3 regions of the Neobacillus solisequens genome follow, and region 2 is predicted to be linked to each of the others. Evidence: a T-box and tRNA genes for the amino acid it is inferred to sense, from the RefSeq annotation. Region 2 holds a T-box; the other regions hold tRNA genes.
The links. A T-box is a leader RNA that pairs with one kind of tRNA and senses whether it is charged. The one in region 2 lies ahead of argS (arginine--tRNA ligase), so its partner is inferred to be a tRNA-Arg.
Positions count from the first base shown of each region.

Region 1 (4,796 bases), on a different contig from region 2:
CTCAAATCGGTACTATTATCGGTTTTTTCACTAATCAATTAGGGTATGACGTAAATATTTTAAAGAATATAGTTAACTATGGTGTGAAAATAGATGTTTTACAAGTGATTGAAAATGACGAAGATTTTAAAGATTATTTAGAAGTTAAGGGTAATAAGTTAAACGAAATTAATTGGTCAACTTCAAATGTTAGAAACGAAATATACTTTAAGGACTTTGATTATTATAAAAAAAAGTTATTTATTTCTAATCCTAAAATACCAAATGAATTTAGATGTTTTATAAAAGATTAAGGTTATGGATTGTGAATCATTTCACTTAAAGTAACGGGTGCTTTAGTTTAATATCGAACTTCAACAATCGGGCGCTTTTCTTGAATAAGAAAGGGGGCTTTTTGTAACGTCCCAACTCATTTTAGGAGAACTTTTTAAGAAGAAGAAAAGATTGTGATGTTTTTTTACTTAAACTAAAGGGGTGCGATTCTTCAAGATGGCATTCCCCAAAAAACAACTAATAAAAGTGCTTAAAGGGAGTAATTATATGTTTGAAACAATATATTGGCGGATATTCATCGATGTCACCTCAAAAGGAAAGGCACAAAAAGTAATAAACAGATTATCTAAAGTAATTGGAGAAATAAACACGGTAAAATTGGAGCCATATTGGAAGGATAAATCGAAGTACGAACTTGTTTGTGAAACCAAATTACTAATTGAAGAACCAGATAAGGCAGTGTTTTATGTACTTCAATTAGTTAACCAACTTGGACGAGAAATTAGTGTAATGGGTCCTAATATATACGATAAAGGTCAGGTGAAGTTCGAGGGTATCTGTTCATCTCCTACATTTGTAGGGCTTAGTTGGTTCCATTTTTATATCGATAATTCTGGATCCTTATTCAGCTAACTGTTGCTATAATTGAATAAGCATATGTATTTAATAAAGGGTAATAAAGGCTTAATATACAAGGTTTTATGCATAATTTGTATGTTAAGCCTTATTTACATTCAAAAAACATACAGCAATTAGCGACATTTCTAATTTGTCAAATACCCTCCACTAATTTTGGAAGTGTTAAAGCCGGTTGGAAATGGCGTTTAAAATAATCCTGCCCCAATTCGACCCCAATTAAATTAAAATGGATGGTTTTAACATAGAAATAAAAAAAGAAACCCTTGATATATCAGGGTTTCTAGTACGTCCCAGAGAGGATTCGAACCTCCGACCTACAGTTTAGGAAACTGTTGCTCTATCCTACTGAGCTACTAGGACTTAATAATAAGGAACGTTTATAATTATAATAAGTTAACTGAAAAAGGTCAATGATAAGTTCTTTTAAAAGGATATTTATGAATCACATCTGACTTTTCTCTTAAGATCAGCCATACGATCAGACTTAACATAATGAGCAAGCCTTCCATCGATAAAATGTACCAAGGATAAGGTCCGAGAAGATCCAATAAACTGGCACTTCCTGGCTTATGACTTAAAAACATATAATTGCCGCCAACCAGTTTATTAATTACCATAATAATAGGCATTAACCCATTTAAAAAAACAAACAGTTTCATCACTGACCATATCGTCGGACGATAGCCTTTTACCCATGTGAAATATAACGGCACCCAAATCGACATGAGATGGGTATAAAAAAAATGGAAGTAGCGAAAATGCGGAAAATCATATTTTAGTGCTGGCGTTATGATTGCTTGGGATGCCCCTAATAAAGCTGTAAACAGAAGAATTTCATAGATTACTTTTTTTCTTGTCAGTAATAAAAGGATGGTAAGAATTAAGCTGATGCTACATAATTCTAAAGGGATGGCATGGCTGACATTCCAACTGCCATTTATAATCATCCAAACATGATAAATAATTTCAATGGTAATTAGGGAAATGGCAATCCCTAATTCTGCTTTCCTCCACTTTTCATCTTTCAATTGTTCCTTCATTAGATAAATAACCACTAAACCTAGTACGAGGATTCCAATAATGGCAAGATGGCTCATCGAAAACATCTCAAAATCAAAGTTTTTATTACTGCGGCCAAACCAGTCCAAAATATCACCACCTCCCTATTAATATTACCATTTAAATACAGTTTAATTAATACAGAAGATTTAGACAATTATCGCGTTGAAAGTGGTTTATTCTGCCTAATAAAGTCATATAAATTTGTGATATAATAGTTTGTCGAAGCTACTCGAAAGTAATAGGTAATGGAGGAAAATATGTCAACTTATACTCCGATGATGCAACAATATATACAAGTCAAGGCAGAATATCAGGATGCCTTTTTATTTTTTCGCCTAGGAGATTTTTATGAAATGTTCTTCGAGGATGCCATTAAAGCATCTCAAGAATTAGAAATCACCCTGACTAGCCGTGAAGGCGGAATGGAAAATCGCATCCCCATGTGCGGTGTTCCTTTTCACTCGGCAGCAGGATATATAGAAACGCTTGTTTCGAAGGGCTACAAGGTGGCTATTTGCGAACAAACAGAAGATCCAAAACAGGCAAAAGGGGTTGTCCGCAGGGAAGTGGTCCAACTCATCACCCCAGGAACGATGATGGAAGGCAAGGGGTTAGCTGATAAAGAAAATAATTATATCGCCTCTGTAACTGAATTTGAAGATAAAACCTTTGGTCTTGCTTATAACGATATTTCTACAGGGGAAAGCAGGGTTACATTGCTCTCTTCTCATTTTGATGAAGTTTTAAATGAACTTGCAGTATTAAGTGCAAAAGAAGTGGTGGTTGCAAGCCATTTTGATGCAGAACTGCAGAGGAAAATGAGGGAACGCGAAGTTTTGACGATTTCCTTTGAGGATCATAGTTCAATAGAATTGAATTTTGCACATCTTTTAGAGGGAATTAATCAGGAAAAATTAAAGCAGACTGCAGCAAGACTTTTCCATTATTTATTCCGCTCCCAAAAACGCAGTTTGGACCATTTACAGCCGGTTTCTACCTATCAAATTCAACAATTTATGAAAATAGATTATTATTCGAAGCGCAATTTGGAACTGACGGAAACCATTCGTTCAAAAGGCAAAAAGGGTTCATTATTATGGCTTTTAGATGAAACGAAGACGGCAATGGGCGGCAGAATGCTGAAATATTGGATTGACAGGCCGTTAATAAATCGTGAAGAAATCGAACACCGTCATAGTCTAGTTGAGATTTTTATGAATCATTATTTTGAACGGCAGGATCTTCGGGAAAAACTGACTGAAGTGTACGATTTGGAACGTTTAGCAGGAAGGGTTGCATTTGGGAATGTAAATGCTCGTGATTTAGTCCAGCTCAAGCGGTCATTATTGCAAATTCCGTTATTAAAACAAATTCTCCACAGTATCCAGGGTGATAAGATGACGGAGTTAGTGGATTTATTGGATCCATGTGAAGAGGTAACCGATCTATTGGAGCAGGCGATTGTTGAAAACCCGCCGCTTTCCTTAAAAGAAGGCAATATCATTCGTGATGGATACAATGAACAATTGGATCAATATCGGGATGCAAGCCGGAACGGGAAGACCTGGATTGCTCAACTCGAGAGGCAAGAGCGCGAAAAAACTGGAATTAAATCGTTGAAGGTAGGTTACAACCGGGTGTTTGGTTACTATATCGAAGTGACTAGAGCCAATTTGCACCTACTTCAAGAAGGTCAGTATGAGCGAAAACAAACATTAACTAATGCTGAGCGCTTTATTACTCCAGATTTGAAGGAAAAGGAAGCATTAATTTTACAAGCAGAAGAAAAAATCGGCGAATTGGAATACGAGTTATTCACGGAAATCCGTGAGATCGTGAAAGAATACATTCCGCGTCTTCAGGCACTAGCCAAAACTGTCAGTGAGTTGGATGTGCTGCAATGCTTTGCCCAAGTGAGTGAGGAACGCCGCTATGTGAAGCCGCTTTTCTCTTCTGAACGACAAATTATCGTAAAAGAAGGCCGTCATCCTGTTGTTGAAAAAGTATTGAACGCGCAGGAATACGTACCAAACGACTGTATAATGGATAGCGATCGTGAAATCCTATTAATCACAGGACCAAACATGTCTGGTAAAAGTACGTACATGCGTCAAATTGCTTTAACGGCAATTTTGGCACAAATCGGCTGCTATGTTCCGGCAACAGAGGCTGTCCTGCCTATTTTTGACCAAGTGTTTACGAGAATTGGTGCAGCTGACGATTTAATTTCTGGCCAAAGTACGTTCATGGTTGAGATGCTGGAAGCGAAAAATGCGATTGCCAATGCGACTCAAAATAGTTTAATTTTATTTGATGAAATTGGCCGCGGAACCTCGACGTATGACGGTATGGCTCTTGCTCAGGCGATTATTGAATATATTCATAACCGTATTGGTGCGAAAACCTTATTTTCAACCCACTACCATGAGTTAACCGTTTTGGAAGAAGAACTAAACAAGTTAAACAATATTCACGTCAGTGCAATTGAACATAACGGCAAGGTCGTTTTCCTTCATAAAATCAAAGAAGGACCGGCTGATAAGAGTTACGGAATTCATGTAGCTCAACTTGCAGAGCTGCCTATGGAACTCATTAATCGTGCTAATGAGATTTTAGCAACACTTGAACAACCGTCTTCTGTCCAAGTTCAAACCATTGTCAAAGAAGTCGCGGCTGTTTCGGAACAACCATCTCAGCTGTCCTTTTTTGACGAGCCAAAGGAACCGAAGAAGCACGAGCATTCATCAAAAGAGAAAAAGGTTCTCGAGAAAATCAAAGAGCTTGATTTGCTGGATGTAACGCCACTGCAAGCGATCAATATG
Region 1 is NZ_JBKFGJ010000018.1:873-5,668, forward strand. Features, by position in the region: gene ACI3K6_RS16645 (hypothetical protein) at 1-293, shown strand, start outside; gene ACI3K6_RS16650 (hypothetical protein) at 541-906, shown strand; tRNA gene ACI3K6_RS16655 (tRNA-Arg) at 1,199-1,272, opposite strand; gene ACI3K6_RS16660 (YwaF family protein) at 1,320-2,060, opposite strand; gene mutS (DNA mismatch repair protein MutS) at 2,232-4,796, shown strand, end outside.
Region 1: it has a tRNA-Arg gene. The T-box ahead of argS (arginine--tRNA ligase) is inferred to sense a tRNA for this amino acid. The anticodon was not compared.

Region 2 (4,796 bases):
TCTCCTCTTCTAGCAGGAGGGATGAGGTCTGTTGCAATGGTTCCGGAAGCCGTTGTCGATAGTCCCCAGCCTGCCCCTTGGACAACCCGCATAGCAAATAACAGAGCGATACTTGCTAAAAATCCAAAGGATCCTACAGAAAGGACAAAAATAGCTAAACCGGTCAAATAAACAATGCCTCTGCCTTTCGTTTCTAAGGCATGACCAGCAAAGGGGCGCAAGAGCAGAGATGAAAACGTAAAAATCCCTACGACAAAGCCAATCAACTGATCATTGCCTCCCAAGTCTTCAACAAATAAAGGGATCGTTGGTAAAGTCATTTGAAAGCCAAGAAAGATAAAAAAGTTGGCAAATACAATTAAAATGAAGTCTTTTGTCCAAATTTTATCCTTTACTAGTTGTTGTTCCATAGACGTCCTTCTTTCAATGCAAGTATGAAAAGCGCTCCTACATCACTGTAGAAACGCTTTTCTAAAAAAGTTACATTTCTTCAGGTGCTTCAATTCCCAATAGACGTAAACCTTCTTTGAGAACTACAGTCACACTGTAGACAAGTGCCAGACGAGCCTCGCGCTCTTTACTGTCTTCCAAAACCTTAACCTCGGCATAGTATTTGTTAAACACTTGGGCAAGGTCCACGATATATTTTGCCACTTGGGAAGGATCGTAATTCACACAAGCACGTTTAATGGCATTAGAGAATTCCATTAAGAAGCTGACCACTTTCCATTCTTTTTCCCAAGATGTTTGGTAATCAGCCGCCGAGCTTTCAGGTTGCCAATTTCCTTTTCGTAAAATGGAACAGGCACGGGCATACGTATATTGAACGTATGGACCGGTTTCCCCTTCAAAACGAAGCATTTCCTCTAAAGAAAATTCTATATCGTTCATGCGGTTATTTTTCAAATCATGGAAAATGACGGCACCGACACCTACCTGCTCAGCTACTTTGTCCTTATTAGGCAGCATTGGGTTTTTCTCTTCTATGTTATGTCGAGCCATCGCTATAGATTCATTTAAGACTTCTTCCAGTAAAACAACCTTCCCTTTACGGGTGGACATTTTCTTACCGTCTTTCAGCATCATGCCGAATGGGATATGCGCCATTTTTTCAGCCCATTCGAAGCCCATTTTGCGTAATACCGCGATCAGTTGCTTGAAGTGTAGGCTTTGCTCATGACCAACCACATATAAAGAATGGGCAAAGTCGTAATTTTCTTTACGGTAAATAGCCGCCGCTAAGTCACGTGTAGCGTAAAGGGTCGCCCCATCTGATTTTTTAATTAAGCATGGTGGCAATTCTTCTTCCGTTAGTTCAACCACTTGCGCCTGGTCAGACTCCACAAGAAGTTGTTTTTCTTCCAACAGTTTTACTACGCGGTCCATTTTATCATTGTAGAAAGCCTCACCAGCGAAGGAATCGAATTCAACATTCATTAAATTATAGATTCGTGAGAATTCCTCCAGTGATTCATCACGGAACCATTGCCATAAATCCAATGCTTCTTGGTCGCCATCCTCCAGCTTTTTGAACCAAGCACGTCCATCATCCTCAAGAGATGGATTGGATGTTGCTTCATCATGGAATTTGATGTACAAAGCCAATAATTCTTTAATTGGATTTTGTTTTACCTTTTCGGCATCGCCCCATAGTTTATAAGCTGTAATCAACTTACCGAATTGGGTGCCCCAGTCGCCAAGGTGGTTGATTTTAATCGGCTTATAGCCGCACTTTTCTACGATTTTAGCGATTGCATTCCCTATTACGGTTGAACGCAAGTGCCCCATTGAAAAAGGCTTGGCGATATTAGGGGAAGACATATCGATGGTGACATTGCCGCCTGCACCGAAATCTAGTGAACCAAATTCACTCTTTTGAGCGATAACATTGCCAATTACTTGTTCAGAAACAAGCTTCTTGTTTAAAAATAAATTTAGGTAAGCTCCTACTACTTCGATTTTTTCAAATGTCGGTGACTGAATTTTTTCGCTTAATTCCTGCGCAATCAAATTAGGCGCCTTACGCTTTACCTTTGCTAACGAAAAGCATGGGAAGGCTAAATCACCCAATGACTGATTTTTCGGTTTTTCAATTAGTATCTCGAGTTCTGCTACGGATAGCTCTCCTTCAAGCGCTACAGATAATAGTTCTGCCAATTCTTTTTTAAAGTTCATGTTATTGACCTCCTTTTTTTCTATAAAACAACAAAAAACCCCCGCCTCTTTAAAAAAGAGACGAGAGTTTGAATTCCCGCGGTACCACTCTAATTGTTCAAAATGAACCAGCTTTTCCTTGTTAACGGAGTGTTCTCCGGCATCCCCTACAGTTATTCGGGTATGCATCTCCAAAGTGCGCTTCATTATCCGTTCTGTTTCAGGCTCCCACCATCCCTGAATCGCTTTGACATCCCTGATAACTACTCTCTTTTTCATTGATTTTTACGATACATTATCAGTTATTATACTGGATATAAAAGGATTTATCCAGTCCCCGCAGATGTTTTTTTCAAATTGGGCAATCTAATTGGCAAAGGAGATGATGGATGATGGCCAGAAGAAACAAAATTCTTGTTCCCGAAGCAAGACGGGGATTAGACCAATTGAAGGCAAGGGTCGTTGAATCACAAACACCTGAGGATGCCAAATTTGAGGCAGCCGAGGAAGTCGGAGTCCCTTTAAAAAAAGGTTATAACGGACAATTGACGTCCGAACAGGCCGGTAAAGTTGGCGGACGGCTTGGCGGCAGCATGGTCCGCGAGCTTGTTAAAATGGCTCAGCAAAACATGGCAAAACGACCTTAATAGCTAAAAAGACTTGTGTGGATCACAAGTCTTTTCTGCTATTTCTGTAATAAAAACACCTTCATGATCTCGGCTATTTCCTCTGAACTCAGCGGCTCATGATTTTTTTCCCAGTCGTAAACCAGGGCTATATACATTTTAAAAAGCAAATAACTAGTGATTTCTGTATTTGCAGTCGGAATTAAACCTTTTTCAATGGCTGTATCAAGCTTTTTCTTTAGAAAGGCGATGATTTCTTCCTCTACGTGCTGAAGCATTTCGGAAACGGCGATTGTTCCCATCTCTGACTCTTCCTGGGCCAGCTTGATCATAAGCTGATGTTGGGAGCGAAACTCTAATAAATGGTATAAGGCCAGGTGTACATTTTCAGTAAACGGAAGATTTTCCTGTATGACACCGTTTGCTTCAGCAATCATTTCTTTTACGAGCGTTGACATGATCTCTTCAAACAGTTCTTCTTTATTTTTAAAAAAAGTATAGATTGTCCCTTTTCCAACATTGGCAAGCTTTGCGACCTGATCCATTGTTGTGGCCTTATAGCCAAATAATGAAAATGACTTGGTTGCAGCTTCAACTATCATTCTTCTTCTATCAGGAGCCATGTGCACCCTCCGTTCTTATTGACCAATTTAGTTTTATGGTCATTCTCATCTAATTTTAATATAACATAGCCTTTACACCAATACAAATAAACTTGTAAAGAGAATGGAAAAAAGCATAGTGGAAGTTCCTGGGCGATTTGATAAAGATAGATCACAGAGTGGATAATTTTTACATTATCCCTCCATCTCACTTTTAATCTTTTATTCATATTCCATTCATAATCCGAGCTTAAGATGATGGCAAAGATAGATAGGAGATGATTGGAATGCTGAAACCCATTCAGAAGTTAGTTCAATTTTCAAGCAGTAAAAACGGCTCAAAGGTCATTCTTTCGATTTGGATCGCCGTTGTCATATTATTAAGTTTTTTAGCTCCTTCTTCAAAGGACTTTTCTGTTAGCAGCAAGGAAGGAAGTGTAAAAAACGATCCCCCTTCTGCTATTGCTAAACAGGTACTAAAAAAGCAATTCCCTAGTAAAGAAGGGCTAACTGGGTTACTCGTTTTTCATCGGGACAATAAAATCACAAATGAGGACCGGAATAAGATTTCAGAAGTTAGTAAATGGCTCTCTTCAAACGATAAACCTAAGGAGTTGGAAGGGGCCGTACCTTTTCATCAGTTGCCCAAACCAGCGCAGGATCAGATGTTTTCAAAAGATGGAACAACCCTTCTTCTTAATTTTAATTTAAAAGAAGGTGCTGATTCTCATGCAGCTAATGAAACCATTAAAACGATAAATGACAAACTGAAAGAGATGAAATTAGGATCTTTACAGGTTGAAATCACGGGGCCTGCCGGAATTTCTTCAGATACCATTACTATTTTTAAAAATGCTGACTTTGTTTTAATGCTTGGTACGATTGCTTTAATTTTTGTGATTTTGTTGGTCATTTACCGATCACCTTTACTCGCCGTCATACCTTTAGTTATCGCCGCAATCGTATACCAAGTGGTTGACCGGGTATTAGGAATGGGCGGCAAGAACGACTGGTTTGTGTTAGATAGCTCAGCGATTTCTATCATGCTGGTTCTTTTGTTTGCAGTTTTAACTGATTACAGCTTGTTTATCTTCTCTCGATACCGCGAGGAATTAAAAAAATTCCCTTCCCAGTATAGCGCGATGGGAGAAGCGATCCATCATGTATCAGAACCCATTTTATTCAGTGGCGGTACCGTGCTTCTTTCTGTTTTAACACTATTTGCAACGGTGTTTGAACCATATAATCATTTTGCACCGGTTTTTTCAGTGGCGATGGTGTTTATTCTTTTAGCAGGTTTAACCCTAATCCCGAGTATGTTTGCGATCATGGGACGCAAGGCATTCTGGCCGTTTGTGCCAAAGGCCACTGAACAATTAAATAAAAAGCAAGGCTTTTGGAAGAAAGTCAGTAA
Region 2 is NZ_JBKFGJ010000023.1:66,289-71,084, reverse strand. Features, by position in the region: gene ACI3K6_RS21205 (MFS transporter) at 1-410, opposite strand, end outside; gene argS (arginine--tRNA ligase) at 481-2,175, opposite strand; T-box leader at 2,229-2,442, opposite strand; gene ACI3K6_RS21195 (small, acid-soluble spore protein, alpha/beta type) at 2,547-2,801, shown strand; gene ACI3K6_RS21190 (TetR/AcrR family transcriptional regulator) at 2,840-3,403, opposite strand; gene ACI3K6_RS21185 (MMPL family transporter) at 3,670-4,796, shown strand, end outside.

Region 3 (4,796 bases), on a different contig from region 2:
CTGAAAAAATTACCGAATTCCTAAATATCATCGGTGCCCACAATGCTCTGCTTCGCTTTGAGGATGTCAGAATCGTCCGCGACATGCGAAATTCCGTCAATCGTTTAGTAAATTGCGAAACGGCAAATCTAAACAAAACGATTGGTGCTTCGATCAGGCAGGTAGAAAACATCCGTTACATTGATCAATCTGTCGGACTGCAAATTTTACCAGTAAAGCTTAGGGAAATTGCCGAGCTTCGCGTAAATTATCCCGATGTCACCTTAAAAGAGCTTGGGGAAATGGTAACCGGCGGCACGATAAGCAAGTCTGGAATAAACCACCGCTTGAGAAAAATTGATGAGATAGCCGAAAAGCTTCGTGCAGGGGAAACACCAGTAATTTAATAAAATAATGGAAAAGTAGAGAGAATTTGAGGAGGAATTATATTATGTTGGTAAAACAAGTCGAAGTGAAATTAAAAACTGGTTTGCAAGCGCGGCCAGCTGCACTATTTGTTCAGGAGGCCAATCGGTTTTCAGCAGATATCTTCTTAGAAAAAGACGGCAAAAAAGTAAATGCCAAAAGTATCATGGGCTTGATGAGCTTAGCTGTAGGATCTGGAGTCGTCATTAATATCATAGCTGATGGTAACGACGAAGAAACGGCAATCCACGCTTTAGCTGATTTTATTGAAAAAGATCATTAAAAAATGGAACTGCCGGGCTGATTTGCCCGGTTTTCATTTTTTAATAAGATTCTTGTAATCTTGCCTGTTGATTCCCGCTTCAATCAACGGTATGCAATAAAAAACAACCGACCCCTTAAGGCCGGTTGCTTTTGCTTCATTACATATCTTTTTTAGTTTCAAGTACATTTCGAGTAATGATGTTGTCGATTAACCCGTATTCTTTTGCTCTTTCAGCTGTCATAAAGTTATCGCGGTCTGTATCTCTGCCAATAACCTCGATTGGTTGGCCAGTACGCTCAGCAAGAATGCCGTTTAATTTTTCACGAAGGAACAGAATGCGTTTAGCAGCAATTTCAATTTCAGTAGCTTGACCTTGAGCCCCACCAAGTGGTTGATGGATCATGACTTCTGCATTTGGTAACGCATAGCGCTTGCCTTTTTCACCAGCAGCCAAAAGGAACGCACCCATGGATGCAGCCATACCAATACAAACTGTAGATACTGCCGGCTTGATATATTGCATGGTATCATAAATGGCCATACCAGCTGTTATACTTCCGCCTGGGCTGTTAATATATAGGGTGATATCTTTTTCTGGGTTTTCAGCTTCTAAAAAGAGTAACTGTGCTACAATACTGTTAGAAACATTATCATCGATTGCGCTGCCAAGCATGATAATCCGATCTTTTAAAAGACGGGAATAAATGTCATATGCTCGCTCGCCGCGATTCGTCTGTTCAATAACTGTAGGAATCAAATTCATTTTTCTTCCTCCTTTAAATAGAAAAGGTAAAATCTTATGTACTGTTATCATACACTGATGGTCAATTAAGGTCAAACAATTCGCTCGTAAATTGTTCGACAATATTCACTTTACAAGGATAACCAGCCTCCACATTTTTAAACCCCAGTGCCACTTGCAAATCGATGATAAATATCATATAATAGTAAAGTCGCTTCATACATTTGCCCTCGTAGTGCAACGGATAGCACGCAAGATTCCGGTTCTTGAAATTCGGGTTCGAGTCCTGACGAGGGCGTCACTAAGCCACCTGTTTTATTTAAAAAACAGGTGGCTTTTTTATATAGTATTAAAAAATCATGCACATTTCTGGGCGCTCTTCATATATTAACTTCTGTGTGATATTGAAGAAAGAAGGATGATGAAATGAACAAAAATCAAGTAACAATTATTAGAAAAGACATAGACAGTGGAAATGAAATTAAAATCATTGAATGGAATGTAACGGATCCGGCGGAAAGCGTGTTTGCCGTTGTATCACCTGTAAAATTAAAATAATAAGAAGCTACTTATAACCATCTTATATGTAAAACTACATAATCAAAGATGGTTTAACGATCGGGTGGTGCCTGGCACCATTCGATTTATTTATATATTGACAAAATATGGATATAAAAATAGGCAATTTTTAAAGAAACAAATGAGAAAAGGGGTGGACACTTGGATCACATAATTTTTGTGAAGATTTTTAAAAGAGAATGATGTCATAAGGAGAAGTTTCAATCAATTAGCCATGGAAACATTCGGTATCGAGTTTGAGGACTGGTATGTAAAAGGGTACTGACTAAAAAGTATATCCCTTACTCGTTGGTTAAAGATAACCAAATCATTGCTACTGTATCTGTCAATATCCTAACCATTCTAATAAATGGCGATGAGGTACCTGCCATCCAAATTGGAACGGTTATGAGGGATGAAGGTTACCAAAATAAAGGTTACTCACGTTTATTAATGGAAAAAGTGTTAGAAGATTATTCTCATATACCTTTTATGTACTTATTTGCTAATGATACCGTTCTTGACTTTTATCCGAAATTTGGGTTTCGTCACATGGAGGAAACAATCTTTAGCTGTAACTATATGGTAGCGAATGGATGTCCTGCTAGTTTTGGTAAGCTAGATGGAACAAAACAGGAAGATTTAGAGTTTATTTATAAAAAAGCATTAACTAGGAAGCCGAATTCAGCATTATTTAGCACAACAGGAACGGAAGAACTGGTTATGTTCTATGCTATAAAGATCTTTCCCCAGAACTGCTATTGGATTGATGAGGAACAAGCGATTGTCATGTGTCAGCACCAAGGAAGCACATTACATATATACGACATCATCAGTAAAAGGGAAGTTAATATTACTACTATCCTAGAAACAATGACCACAGAAGAAACAAGGAAAATCACCTTTCACTTTACACCAACCTTTGAAAATCTAACCTATACAAAGAAAGAGTTTAGTGATCATTCAACCTTTTTTATAAGAATTACGCAAGAGTTAAACATGCCTCTCCACTTTAAGCATCCCAATACCTCCCAAGCCTAAATGATAAATTTTCCGATGGTGAGCAAAATAACAGGATAAAAACAGGAGTGGAGATGAATAACTTGACTGATTTTTGCCCTGCTTTGTGGACTGAGGAGCGGACACCGGATTCCTATTTGAACTGTAAAGAATGCGGATTATATAAACATGGATCACGAATCGTTTGGGGGGAAGGAAACCCTCACGCCCCTATTATGATTATTCTTGACAATCCGGGACTGCGGGAGGACCGAGAGGGTAACTCATTTGTTTGCGGAACAAGGCAGACTTTGCAAGAAGCTGCTAAGGAGTCTGGATTTTCCAATGCGGATTTATATGTAACGTATATTTTAAAAAGAAGACCGATGCGAGCGTATGAGAAGGAACGTACGAGGGAGATTTGTATGAATCACCTAAAGGAACAGTTGGATATAAAGCAGCCTTCCTTCGTGTTTTGTCTTGGAAACGTAGCGGTTCAATCTTTTTTTCAACAAACGGAAGCAGATGTAAAAGGTATGCGAGGAAAGTTGCATCAGGTCCAAGGGTTTCGGACAGCTGTGGCTTACCATCCGTTGGCTGTAAGGCGCCGTCCTAATCTTTGGAATCTATTTTTAGATGATTGGAAATTTCTTGCGGGACTGTATTTGAATAATAAGTCAGACTAATTTTCATTTTCTGATACACGAAAACCCTACTTTCATGTAAAATACATGGTAGGGGGGATTAGGATGAATTTAAAAGCGGGTTTATGGCAACAACAAACATTAAAATTGACGATGACCCAGGAGCTGTCTCAGGCTATTGCGTTATTGCAATATTCGGCGCTAGAGCTGACGGCCTTTTTGGAAAATAAAGCACTGGAAAATCCCCTGATGCAAATTGAGAATGCGAACGAGCAGCCAATGAATCCACTGATTGACCGGCATCGCCGGAAGCATCAAAAGGTGGAAAAGGATTGGATTGAACAAATTGCCGATAAACCAGTATCAATCGAGGATCAATTACTTTCGCAATTAAATTTAAAGAAGGTAACGGCTGAAGAGCTAAAGGTTCTTCGCTATCTTATCCAACATCTTGATGAAAACGGTTACTTCACTGACGATTTAGGGGAAATTGCGAAAAAGCTAAAGGTATCGGATGAGCTTGCTGAGGATTGCCTAGTAGTGATTCAAACCCTTGATCCAGCTGGTTTGGGGGCTAGAAATCTGCAGGAATGTCTCTTATTGCAGTTAGAACAGGTAAATCCCAACAATGAATTGGCCAAAAAGATTATTTCTGATTATTTTATCCCTTTTGCTGAAAAAAAGTGGAAGCAAATCGCAAAAGAGTTGCAGGTTAGTTTAAAGGAAATTCAAGATGTGTTTGATGAAATTCAATTATTAAATCCCAAACCAGGTGCTATTTTAGGAAAAGAATCTGCCAGCTATATTATTCCGGATGTTATTGTAGAACAAACACCAGCAGGCTTAACAGTCCGTATGTTTGACGATCCCATTCCGAAGATTAGCTTTAATGACCAATATTATAAAAAATTTAAAGATCAGGACCAGCAGGTAAATCGTTTTTTACAAGACAAGGTGCAGGATTATCAGTGGATATTAAAAAGTATTGAACAGCGAAAAGAGACACTTTCGAAGGTGGTCACAGCAATTGTTGAAAGGCAGCCGGCTTTTTTCCAAAAGGGGCCGCAATACTTGGTGCCGATGACGATGAAGGAAATTGCGACAGAGCTCGAAATTCATGAATCAACCGTAAGCCGTGCTGTCCGTGAAAAATACGTGCAGACCCCGGTCGGAACCTTCACCT
Region 3 is NZ_JBKFGJ010000009.1:127,076-131,871, forward strand. Features, by position in the region: gene whiA (DNA-binding protein WhiA) at 1-386, shown strand, start outside; gene ACI3K6_RS09855 (HPr family phosphocarrier protein) at 431-688, shown strand; gene clpP (ATP-dependent Clp endopeptidase proteolytic subunit ClpP) at 828-1,433, opposite strand; gene ACI3K6_RS09865 (hypothetical protein) at 1,495-1,632, opposite strand; tRNA gene ACI3K6_RS09870 (tRNA-Arg) at 1,639-1,710, shown strand; gene ACI3K6_RS09875 (hypothetical protein) at 1,839-1,970, shown strand; gene ACI3K6_RS09880 (GNAT family N-acetyltransferase) at 2,280-3,011, shown strand; gene ACI3K6_RS09885 (uracil-DNA glycosylase) at 3,065-3,655, shown strand; gene rpoN (RNA polymerase factor sigma-54) at 3,719-4,796, shown strand, end outside.
Region 3: it has a tRNA-Arg gene. The T-box ahead of argS (arginine--tRNA ligase) is inferred to sense a tRNA for this amino acid. The anticodon was not compared.